2 regions of the Thioalkalivibrio sp. ALgr3 genome follow, and region 2 is predicted to be linked to the other one. Evidence: riboswitches for the same ligand, from Rfam matches in the RefSeq annotation. Region 2 holds a riboswitch; the other holds the start of a gene.
What was found. Region 2 has a riboswitch for cobalamin ahead of C998_RS0107410 (TonB-dependent receptor domain-containing protein). Riboswitches for the same ligand answer to the same signal wherever they lie in the genome.
Positions count from the first base shown of each region.

Region 1 (5,652 bases), on a different contig from region 2:
GAGTCCGGTGAACCGCTGCTGCTGGTGGACGTGCGCCAGCCGGAGGAGGTGGAGGCCGGGTCCATCGAGGGGGCCGTGAACATCCCCCGGCCCAGGCTGGAGGCCAGCATCGAGTCCCATCTGGAGGATCCGGCGCAGCCCGTCGTGGTGTTCTGTGGCGGGCGCGGGCGCTCCCATCTGGTGGCCGAGAGCCTGCGCGCGATGGACATTGACGCCCGCGTGCTGCGCGGCGGATCGGCAGCCTGGCAGGAATATTGCAGCGAGTCGGGTTCCAATCCGAACCCGGGGTAGTCCTTCGTATGAGCAATAACGCTTCTTCGGCCGGTTGTGGCCGGGGCATGAATCCGGAACTCCAGCGCCGTCACCAGCACGACCAGAGCGTGTTTCACCGGCTGCTGGAACGTCACGATGCGATCCAGCGTACGGTGACCCACATTGACGGAGGGCTGCGCAGCGTCACGACCTCGCGCGATCCCGAAGTGGTCCGGCTGCTGCATGATCACGTGCCGGCGATGCACCGTCGGCTGCAGGAAGGTTTTCGGTTGCGCCGCTGGGACCCGCTGTATGTCGCGATCTTCGATCAGCGGCATCGGGTGTCCATGGACATCGAGCTGCGTGCCGATGGAGTGGTGGTCGAGGAGACCAGTGACGACGCCGAGGTGGTCGAGCTGATCCGGGCGCACGGCCGGGCGGTGGACGGCTTCGTGGCCAGGGGGCAGGCCGCCGCGGTACGGCCCTCCCCGATGCCGGGAGAGGCGACCGAGATCTCCTCCTGAGCCTGGCGGGCAATCCCGGTTCTTGCGGGGTGGTGACAGAAACGACATGAAAACCGGGGGAAGAACTGCCCATCAAGGCAGCCCTCCCGGTCCCCGGACCAGATGTTCTAGAAGTCGTACCGGACCCCGGCGTGGAGGAAGCGGCCGGGATCCGCTGCCAGCGAACTTTCATTGTCGGCATCGAACAGGTTGTCGATCCCGCCGCGCAGGGTGACGTCCTCCCAGGCCGCCGGCGCGTACTCCACGTTCAGACTGGTCAGGGTGAACGAGCGATCCCATTCGTCCCCGGCCACGCGTACCTCATCCACGTAGCGGCTGCGCAGCTGCAGGCGCAATTCTTCCGTGGGCGTCCACAGTGCGCTCGCCACCATGGTGAGTTCCGGCGTGTCGCTCAGGGTCTCGCCGCTGTCCCGATCGATCGCATCCATCCAGGTGCCCCCCAGGCGCAGCTCCACCTGCGAGTTGAAGTCCGCGCCCAGGCGGGTCTCCACGCCGCGGGCGCGGGCGTTGCTCACGTTGCGGAACGTGCGGTAGTAGCCATCGCCCCGGGTCTGCGCGATCCGGTCATCGAACTCGGTATAGAACAGGCCCACGTCGTAATGCCCCGTGGTGGTGTCGCTCAGGCGCAGGTCGCCGGCGATGCCGAGCTCGGCATTGCGGCTGGTCTCGGGGTCGAGTTCATGGCGCGTCTTGCCGACAGCCGGATCGACGACATGGGCGCCCAGCACCCGCTGTCCGCGCGGGTTCAGGGTGTCCACGTGGAACGAACGCAATTCCGGCAGCTTGAACCCCTCGGCATACTGCACGCGCAGCCGGGCCTCGGGGGCCAGGCGATAGACCGCGCCGGCCTGCAGCGAGGTGTTGTCGACCTCGGTGGAGGTCTCGTCGTGGCGGGCGCCGTAGACCAGATCCAGGCGCTCGCTGATCGCCCATTCGTGCTGCAGGAACACCCCGCCGACCCACTGGTCGTCTTCCGGCTCGTGCGCCGGTTCGCGGTCGCGGTAGGTCTGATGCTTGTGTTCGAAGCCGGTCAGTACCGTGTGGCGGGCGTCGGGCCGCCAGGTGGCGGCGAAGTCGTGGACGCGGTCGGTGAAGGTGACCTCGCGCGGGCCGAATTCGCTGTCCCCGGTGGCATCAAAGCCGAAGTCCGCGGCCTCGAGGAAGGTGTTGGAGCGGTCCATCTCGAACTTGCTTTCGTAGACCTGGTAATTCAGCTCCAGGGTGTCGGTCACGAACCATTCGGCGGCCACGGCCAGATCGCGCCGGTCGCTGTCCTCGCTGCGCTGTGCTGGGAACTGCAGGGCGCGCACCGGATCGCCATTGTTGTTCGTGTAGCCGGTGGCCACCGGCGGGCGCTCGTGCAGGAAGCGCCGCTCGCGCTCTTCGCGCAGCAGGCCGGCCTCCAGCTCCACGTTGAAGTCGTCGGTGAACCAGTGGCTGACGTCGGCGCGCAGGTTGTAGACCCGCGCGCTCTCGCGGCGGTCCTCGTCGAAGGCATAGCGGTCCTGGATCGCGTGGTCATCCTCCAGCGCGCCGGACTCCGACGGCCGGACCCGGTCGCCCTGCTCGGGGATGCGCACGTCGGCCGTGGCGTCTTCGGAATAGGCCTCGCGGTCCAGCACATCCGCCAGCAGCCGGAACCGGGTGTCGCGGGTGCCGCCGCCCAGAAACAGCGAACCGTTGATGCGCTCCCCGCCATCGGCGCTGGCGGGCATGCCGCCCTGCAGCTCCACGCTGCCTTCGAAGCCCGCATCCGGCTGGCGGGTGATCACGTTGATCACGCCGGCCACCGCATCCGAGCCGTACACCACGCTGCCGGGGCCCTTCACGATCTCGATGCGCTCCACGTGGCTGACCGGGATGCGGTTGAGCTCGAACCCCCGGCCGGAGGTACCGCTGATCCGGCGGCCATCCAGCATGTAGACGATGTCGGCGCGGCCGCCGCCGCGGATCGAGAAGCGGTTGCCGTCGGCACCGGTAAACAGGCTGGATCCGGCCTGCAGGGCCTCGTCCAGCATGGTCGCCCCGCTGCGACGGATGTCCTCGCCGGTGATCACTTCGGTGGAGGCGGGCGTGTTCTCCACCAGACGCTCGGTGCGGGTCGCCGCCGTTACGGTGACCTGTGGCAGTACCCGTGCGGAATCGTCGGGGTCTTCTTCGCCGGTGGCCGGCGGTGCCGCCAGCAACAAGGGCACGGCCGCGGCACCGCCCAGCAGGGCCGCGGGAAACATCTTCTTCGGGAACATTGCGAACTCTCTTTGCGCACCGCCCGTGCGCCGTGGTCGTGGGTGTCGACCGCGGGGGTGCGGGCGTGCGCCATCGTCGGCGCGTCGTGAACCGATGCGCAGCGATGCCGATTCGCCCGGTGATACCGCTCCCCGCGGTTCTCCGTTGTCCTCCGGGCCGGTCTCCGGGCTTGCGGGCTGGAGCCGTTGGCTCCGGGGCAGACCACCTTCCCGCGAAGTACGCCCTGAACGGACGCGTTCTTCGCAGTGGTTCGCGAGGGTCTGCCGTGACCCGCCTACCGTTGCGGGGGCAGCGCCGGACTTGTGCGCAGGTCGAGGCCGGGCACGCACCGGACTTCCCGTTTCACTCGTCGTCGGGATGGCGACGAAGCACCCGGGGGAGACGGAATATTAGTGATGGCTAATGTGTGGTGTCAAACCAACAGTGTCCGGGTGACCCACGGTCGTGGCCGCGGTCAGTGCCTGGCATGTGGTTTGCAAAGGGATCCATTCGGGTGGATTAAAAAAGGGCCGCCGGGTCGGTGCGGGGGGCACCGAGAGCCGACGGCAAAATCCAGAAGAGATGGAGGAGAGAAGGGGCCAGGGGGCCCCTGCATGGCGAACCGACGCTGAGCTGCCGTCGACTCGACAATGGGAATTATACACGGCCGCAAATTGGAATCAATCCATATTCGAAAATTTTTTGGAGATAATTTTCCCCTTTTGACAGTGACTTGCGAGCGTTCGGGTGTCACAGGTGGCATTTTCATTTATTAGTGACTGCCAATATTCGCAGTTTGAGTGGTCAGCTGATCGGCGGCATCGGCATGTGGCCGCGTCATGGCGGGAAATACGAGTTGGCAGGGAGATTGCTTCTTCCGGGCAGGATCATCAGCAAGAGGCCGACAGACCATGACGATGCACCTGAGAATGATCGATTGCGGCGGTCACCTGGACGCCGAAGCCCGCAAGCAGCACGAGCGTGAGCAGGTGGTCTTTCAGCGCCTGCTGGAGTCCCACGACGCAATCCGGAGGGAGCTGGAGTTCATCGAGGGTGGTACCCGGACGGTGACGACGGCAACGGATCCGGAACTCGCCGCGCTGCTGCGGGTGCACGTGCCGGAACTGCATCGGCGGCTGCGCGAGAGCGCACACTTGCGTGACCGTGATCCGCTGTATCGCACCCTTTTCGAGCAGCGCGGGCGCATCGAAGTGCACGTGGAAGAGCGCCCGGACGGCGTGGTGGTGGACGAGGTCAGCGAGGACCCGGGTCTGGCGCACAAGCTGCGCGAGCACGCCACGCAGGTGAACACCTTCGTGCTGGCGGCGCGCGAGCTCGCTCGCCAGTACCCGCCGGTGATGGCCGATGATGCGGTGTCCGAGCGGGTCGGCCGGGTGGCCTGATGGCGGTCGGCCGCGCCGGTTGCGGAAACCGTTGAGCCGGACCGGAACGTGGCGGGCGTCCCGAAACGGAGCTTGCCAAATCCCCGTACGGGGCCTACAAGAATGGGTGGAGTCCACACAACCCTGGAGGTTGATATGTCCCCATCCATGCGTTCAGCACTGTTGGCCGGCGGCCTGATGACTCTGGCCGCCGCGCCCGTTCATGCCGATTCGGCCACGTTCAACACCCCCAGCCTGACACCCGAAATCGCGACCAAGGCCGTCGAGGCCGCGGTGGATGCCTGTCGTGATCGCAACGCACAGGTAACCGCAGCGGTGGTCGACCGCTTCGGGACCACTCAGGCTCTCAAGCGGGATCGGTTCGCCGGTCCGCACACCGTCGGCACTGCACAGAGCAAGGCCTGGACGGCGGTCAGCTTCCGTACCGATACGCTGGAGCTGCGCGATGATGCCTTCCCGGGCGAGGTCAGCTACGGCATCCAGCACCTGCCCAACGTCACCATCCTCGGCGGCGGCGCTCAGGTCACCTCCGACGGGCGCATCGTCGCGGGCATCGGGGTGTCGGGCAGTCCCAGCGGCGAGGTCGACCACCAGTGCGCCATGGATGCGATCGACGCCATCCAGGACGATCTGCTCTGACGGTGCATTATCCGGCCCTGCCCGTACCGGGGAGGGCCGGTTTCAGCGGCGCTTCTTGCGCCCGCGCCGGCGGCGGCCGACCTTGACCCGCTCCGCCGCCGCCTGCAGATGCGCACGGGCCTCTTCCGGCACCCGGTGCGAACAGCGCACGCGAACGCCGTCGCGGCCACGCACCGCGGTGATCCTGCCGCCCTGCAGCCCGTGGCGGCTGACCACCTCGCGCACCGCGTGCAGGAAATTGCGCGGCGGATCCCCGCGGGTGGTGTGCACGCTGCCGTCTTCTTCGATCACCACGCTGAAGAGGATGCTCACCTGCCATACCAGCAGAACGGCGGCGATGATCAGAAAGCCGATCATCAGCACAAAGGCGATAAACATCATCAGCGCAGCACGAAGACCGAAACCGGGAGGCGCCGGGCGAGCTCACCCGCATTCGAACTGATCAGATGCAATCGGTCGGCCACGCCCGGGATGTGCGAGGCCATCACCACCAGGTTGGCATCCAGTTCCTTCTGCGCCTGAGCCAGCTTGTCATCCAGCTCCACCGCCACGTCGTTGCTGTGCATCAGCTTCGAATCGGTGCGAATGCCGTATTTCTCGCCCTGTTC
Region 1 covers NZ_KB897990.1:6,266-11,917, reverse strand. Annotated here, with positions in the region: gene C998_RS0111505 (rhodanese-like domain-containing protein) at 1-291, shown strand, start outside; gene C998_RS0111500 (hypothetical protein) at 339-776, shown strand; gene C998_RS0111495 (TonB-dependent siderophore receptor) at 884-3,022, opposite strand; cobalamin riboswitch at 3,160-3,414, opposite strand; gene C998_RS0111490 (hypothetical protein) at 3,914-4,405, shown strand; gene C998_RS0111485 (heme-binding protein) at 4,541-5,044, shown strand; gene C998_RS0111480 (DUF3634 family protein) at 5,087-5,425, opposite strand; gene C998_RS0111475 (universal stress protein) at 5,425-5,652, opposite strand, start outside.
Region 1: it holds a riboswitch for cobalamin, as region 2 does, so the genes downstream of both, C998_RS0111495 (TonB-dependent siderophore receptor) here and C998_RS0107410 (TonB-dependent receptor domain-containing protein) in region 2, are expected to answer to the same signal.

Region 2 (5,652 bases):
AACAGCAGATCCGACAGGCGGTTGAGGTAGGCCAGCGAGCTGGGCCGCAGGGCCTCGTGGTGATTGACCGCGACCAGCCGCCGCTCGGCGCGGCGGCAGACGGTGCGGGCAATATGGCAATCCGCGGTGGCCGGGCCGCCCCCCGGGAGGATGAACTCCTCCAGCGGCGGCAGCTCGTCATTGAAGCCCTCGAGCTCGACATCGAGGCGCTCCACCGACGCCTCCGGCAGGGCCTGATGCCCCGGCACCGCCAGCTCCGCGCCCAGGTCGAACAGCTCATGCTGGATCAGCGACAGCGAACGCCGTACGTCCTCGGGCAGCTCGTGCACCAGCACCCGCCCGATGACGCTGTTCAGCTCGTCCACGTCACCAAAGGCTTCGACGCGATGCGAGTCCTTGTCCACGCGCGAGCCGTCACCCAGGCCGGTACGCCCCTCGTCACCCGTGCGGGTCGCGATCTTCGACAGTCGATTGCCCATGACCTTACCTCTGCTGCTGATAACGCAGTTTCACGAACGCGGCGCGGCCGGGGTTGTTATAACCGGCCTGGGTCTCGTAATCCCGATCGAAGACATTGGTCAGAGAGCCTTCCACCGTCCACTCGGGATCGAGGGCATACGCGGCGCGCAGGTTCATGGTGCCGTAGCCCGAGAGGCGCGTCTCGTTGTCGCCGCGGTCATAGCTGCGACTCCGGGCCAGGATGGTCCCACCCACGGAGAAGTCGCCGAACTGGCGATCCAGATCGAAGCGGGCCGAGACCGGGGCCCGGCGCGCCAGCTCATTACCCGTGTCCCGGTCCTCGGCGTCCAGCAGGGTCAGTGACACCCGCGAATTCCACGGCCCGAGGTCATGGCCGCCCTCAAGCTCCAGCCCGCGAATGCGCGCTTCGTCGACGTTTTCGGGCATCGGGAATCCCGTGATGAGGTCATCCACGCGGGTCTCGAAGACCGCGACGTCGACATACGCAAGACTCGCCGAGTACCTCGCTCCGAGCTCAAACGTTTCCGATTCCTCCGGAACCAGGTCCGGATTGCCCCGGAAGAATCCGACGTCCGGATGGTACAGGTCGTTGAACGTCGGGGCCTTGAACGCGGTGCCGTAGCTGGCGCGAAGCCGCAGGGCGTCCGTGGCCTGAAGACCCCAGGCAACCTGCCCGGTCGTCTCGTCGCCAAAATGCTCGTTGTCGTCGTGACGCAACGACCCCTCCAGCAGGTGATTCCCAAGGTCGGCCTGAATCAGGGCATAAGCAGCCACGTTATAGCGACTGGTTTCCTCATATTCTTCACCCCCCAGGAAATCCGGGTCGTCCACATCAATCCGATCCTCCCGGGCATCCAGACCTGCCGTTAACAGCAGCCGATCCGTCAAAGCAATCTCGTTCAGCCAGTCAACCGAGTCTCGGCGGGTGTCATATTGCGAACTAAAGTTTCCGTCGATATAGCGATCATTTTCGTCCCGACTGTGCGACACACTGATTTCAGTATCCCAGCGACTGGTAACCGGCATTCGGAAACCCGCACGGATTGCCGCATGCACAAAATCAGTGTAGTCATCACCCTCAGTACTATCGAATTCGGATTCACCTTCCGAGTACAAAACGTTCCCGAAGAGTTCGATCCCGTTGTCGAGGCGGTGGGCAACCTTGCCGGCCAGCGAGGTGTTGTCATAGCCATCCGGATCGTCGTCACCCACGTCGTCCTGCACGTCGATGCCCTCGGTATCGAACATACTGACGGACAGGCTGTAATCGGTGCGCCCGGTGCCGCCGGCCACACCGATTCCGGCCTCCCAGGTGCTGAAGCTGCCGGCGCCAAGGAAGGCATTGACCCGCGGCGGACCTTCGCGGCCCGCGCGGCTGAAGACCTGGGTCACCCCGCCGATGGCATCGGAGCCGTAGATGGAGGTGCGCGGCCCGCGCACGATCTCCACGCGGTCGATCTCCTCGGGCGGCAGGAACTGCCAGCTGGCACCGCCGGTGGTGGCCGACCCCATGCGCACGCCGTCGATCAGCATCAGGTGGTGATCGGATTCGGTGCCACGCAGGCGCACGCTGGACTGCTTGCCGAACGGGCCGGCGCTGGAGACGGAGACCCCGGCGCGTCCCTCCACCAGATCGGTGAACTGGCGCGGCTGCAGGCGCTCGATCTCTTCGCGGTCGATGACGGTCACCGAGGCGAGGGCCTCGTCGACGGTCTGGCTGAGACGGGTCGCGGTGACCTGAACGGGTTCCAGGGTCGCGGAATCGGGGCTGGTACCCGGCGCTTCGTCGGCCACGGCCGGGGACACGGCTGCAACGATGGCTGCGGAAAGGATACTGCGTTTCATGTCTTCGGATCTCCCGGCGAGCCGCCCGCACGCCGCTGGTTCACGGGGATCGCGCCGGCGCGAGGGAGGAAGACGAGGAACGCATTCCCGGCGGGAAACGGGTACGGGGACCCGTGGCGGGAACGGTCATCCGTCTCGCACGCCCTCCGCGTGCCGCACGACCATTCCCCGGCCGGTCTCCGGGCTGACGAGCGGGAGATTCCCGGCGGGCGGCGCCTTCCCGTGTCCATGACACAGTGGCATTCGGCCGCCAGCCTCGAGGATCCACTGCCGAAGGACTCCGGAATGGATCCGCGCTCGATCACCGTTGCGGGGGCAGCGCCGGACTCGCGCGTGAGCGCTCACCGGACTTCCCGTTTAACCCGGCGGCGAAACCGCCAGGGCACCGAGGAACGGGGCGCAGGGTACATGAGCCCCCCCTGATTTTCCACCCGTGCTCTCCGGCCGACCGCGCGGCGTTCAGGTCTGCCGCGCCTCCTCGGCCTGGCGATAGCGGGCGCCACGACGCAGCAGGCGGCCCCATTCCTTGTCCTGGACCATCGCGTCGAATTCCGGCGAGCGCTCGGCACGCAGGGCCACCGGGTGGGACTCGTCCCCGGTGTTCTGGGCCAGCATCGCCAGGCGCTCGGGGTTGGCCCCGTAGTGGGTCTCGAGAAAGCTGCGCATGCCGTCGGTCAGCGGCAGGTGGTAGACCCGGGTCAGGCGCAGCGCGAGCCACTCCGCCGCACGCCCGAGATCCTGGCGCACCATGCGCACCATCGCGGAGCCCAGCCCGGCCTTGGCGTCGGCGCTCATGCCCACGTACAGCCCGCCGAGATAGGCCGCGGGGCTGGAATAGATCGCCCGCTGGATACTGGGGTTGCTCAGCTCCACCAGCGGGTCGAGCAGCAGCGCCAGCTGGATGCCGATGCGCTTGGCGGTATCGCCGTCCAGCGGCTTCTTGCCGAAGAAGATGAAATCGCCCTCGCGCCGGATCTGCAGCTCCTCGAGATATTCACACAGACCGTCGGCCAGCCGGATCTTCTGATCATCGTCCAGTTCGATCAGCTCCTCCGACACCCGGATCCGCCGGGCCGAACGCTTCTGCCAGCGCTGAGCACCCTTGCGGTCCCGTTCGCGCCGGCGCAGGTTTTCCCAGCGTTCCACCGCATTGGCGTAACGGCTCTGCGCCTGCATCAGGCGGTCCCGGGCTTCACGCAGTTCTTCCACCTGCGACATCGCGGCACCGAGGATACGGCCGTCGGGGCTCTTCACGTCCGGCTCCGCCTCCAGCATGGTCCGCAGGCCGGCCAGCACCTGCTGTCCCATGACCGGCAGGGGTTCGCGCAGATGCTGCTGAGTGATGCCACTGGTCTCGCTCTGCGCCAGCAGCATCCCCAGCGAGCGGAGACGGCTGATCACCCCGGCCTGGGCCACGCGGAAGCGGTTGCTCTGGTATTCCAGCCGGTCCAGCGCCCGGCCCAGCTGCCAGGGCCCCGACCATTCGAAACTCAGGCGCTTGATTTGGCGCCCGTTAACCAGCTCGAAGGCGAGCACGAAGATCGCCTGGACATCATCCAGGGTGCAGCGCGTAAGGTCATCCGCATCCGCCGCGGAGAACAGGCGTTCGAGAAACTGGTCGATGCGGCGCACGCCGTCCTCGCGCGTCGGCGCGACCCCGCGCAGGCGGTCACGCAGCAGCTCGGCGAGATCCGAATCCTCGGCGTGCAGCCGCTCCAGCGCGGCCATGCGCGCGTCGGCGGTGGCCTCCACCAGGTCCGCGACCCGCGCATGCAGCCCCAGACGCCGATAGATCTCGATCTGCTCGGCGGTAGAGGCCAGCGTCGGGTCGCCGGTCATTTCGCGCACCGCGACCGCCACCGCCTCCGGGGAGACCTCCACCTCGTGTAGCAGCACCGCCGCCGACTGGCGCCGCCGCATGTCCGGCGTCATCTCGCCCATGGCCAGGTCACGGGTCGCGAACAGCAGATCCGGCAGCAGATCGATGGTATTGCGCAGCTGGACCTGCGAGCGCTCCTGACGCCGCCCGCGGGTCGCATCGGCGACAAAGCGCGCGATCAGGCCGATCACCCCGAACAGCAGGGTGTAGACCGCGAAGAAGACGAAGTTCTGGGTGGGAGCCGCATGGCCGAACCCGAGGAAATAGCCGCCCTGCATCGCGAGGAAGGTCACGGGGCCGGCCGCCCACAAAAGCTGCAGCAGGTTCAGCGACCACGGGACCTTGCGGGCACTGGTCGCCACCTCGGTGATGCGGCTGCGTCCCGCAGCCTCGATCAGGACCTGGTCCTGATTCGACTCCTGCGTTTCGGGGGCCCCCGATGCCTCGGACTTGCGTTGACGAAAAAGGCGGAACACCCCTACTCCCCGAACACCGGAATCCCCGGTCAGTGTAAAGCTCGAATGCCCCGCACGTCGCCGTCAGAACGGCGGGGACCCACACTGGACCCGTGCCGGAGGCCGGGGTTCACCGCGCGGAAGAAATCAGCTCGTCCGCCGGCGGCACCGAACGCACCCCGGGGTCTTCGCGCCCGCAGAGATAGTCGCGGGTGAGCGGAACGGCATCCTGCCGACGCGCCATCTGGATATGGAACACCACCTGCTTCCACCAGCGGAAAGTGCCCTCGCAGCTGGCCAGATAGAACTCCCACATGCGGCAGAAGCGCTCGTCGAAACTGGCCGCCGCCTCTTCACGGACTGCCTGAAAGCGCCGGTACCATTCGGCCAGGGTTTCGGCATAGTGCAGCCGCCAGAATTCGATGTCGGTGGTGTACAGCGGCGTGGGCTCCAGCGCTTCCATCACCTCGGACAGGGCGGGGGTGTAACCGCCGGGGAAGATGTATTTCTTCAGCCAAGGGTTGGCCGTGCCCGGTGGCTCCTGGCGACCGATGGTGTGCAGCACCGCGATCCCGTCGGGCTTGAGCAGGTCGTTGACCCGCTGGAAAAAGGTGCCGTAGTTCGGCTGCCCCACGTGTTCGAACATGCCGACACTGACGATCCGGTCGTACTGATCGTCGTGCTCGCGATAGTCCTGGTACAGGAAGCGCACCTTGTCCTCCAGACCCCGGCGCTTCGCTTCGTCCTGCGCTACCCGCAGCTGCTCGCGCGACAGGGTGATGCCATCGACCCGGACATCCGCGTGCTCGGCCAGATACATCGCCAGCCCGCCCCAGCCGCAGCCGATGTCCAGCACGCGCATGCCCGGCTCCAGGCACAGTTTCTGGCGCAGGACCTCGCACTTGGCCTGCTGCGCCTCCTCCAGGCTCATCCCCGGCTCGGCGAAATAGGCGCAGCTGTAGAACATCCCCTCGTCCAGGAACCGCCGGAACA
Region 2 covers NZ_KB897980.1:87,663-93,314, forward strand. Annotated here, with positions in the region: gene C998_RS0107405 (cob(I)yrinic acid a,c-diamide adenosyltransferase) at 1-479, opposite strand, end outside; gene C998_RS0107410 (TonB-dependent receptor domain-containing protein) at 484-2,325, opposite strand; cobalamin riboswitch at 2,478-2,730, opposite strand; gene C998_RS0107415 (hypothetical protein) at 2,785-4,680, opposite strand; gene C998_RS0107420 (class I SAM-dependent methyltransferase) at 4,790-5,652, opposite strand, start outside.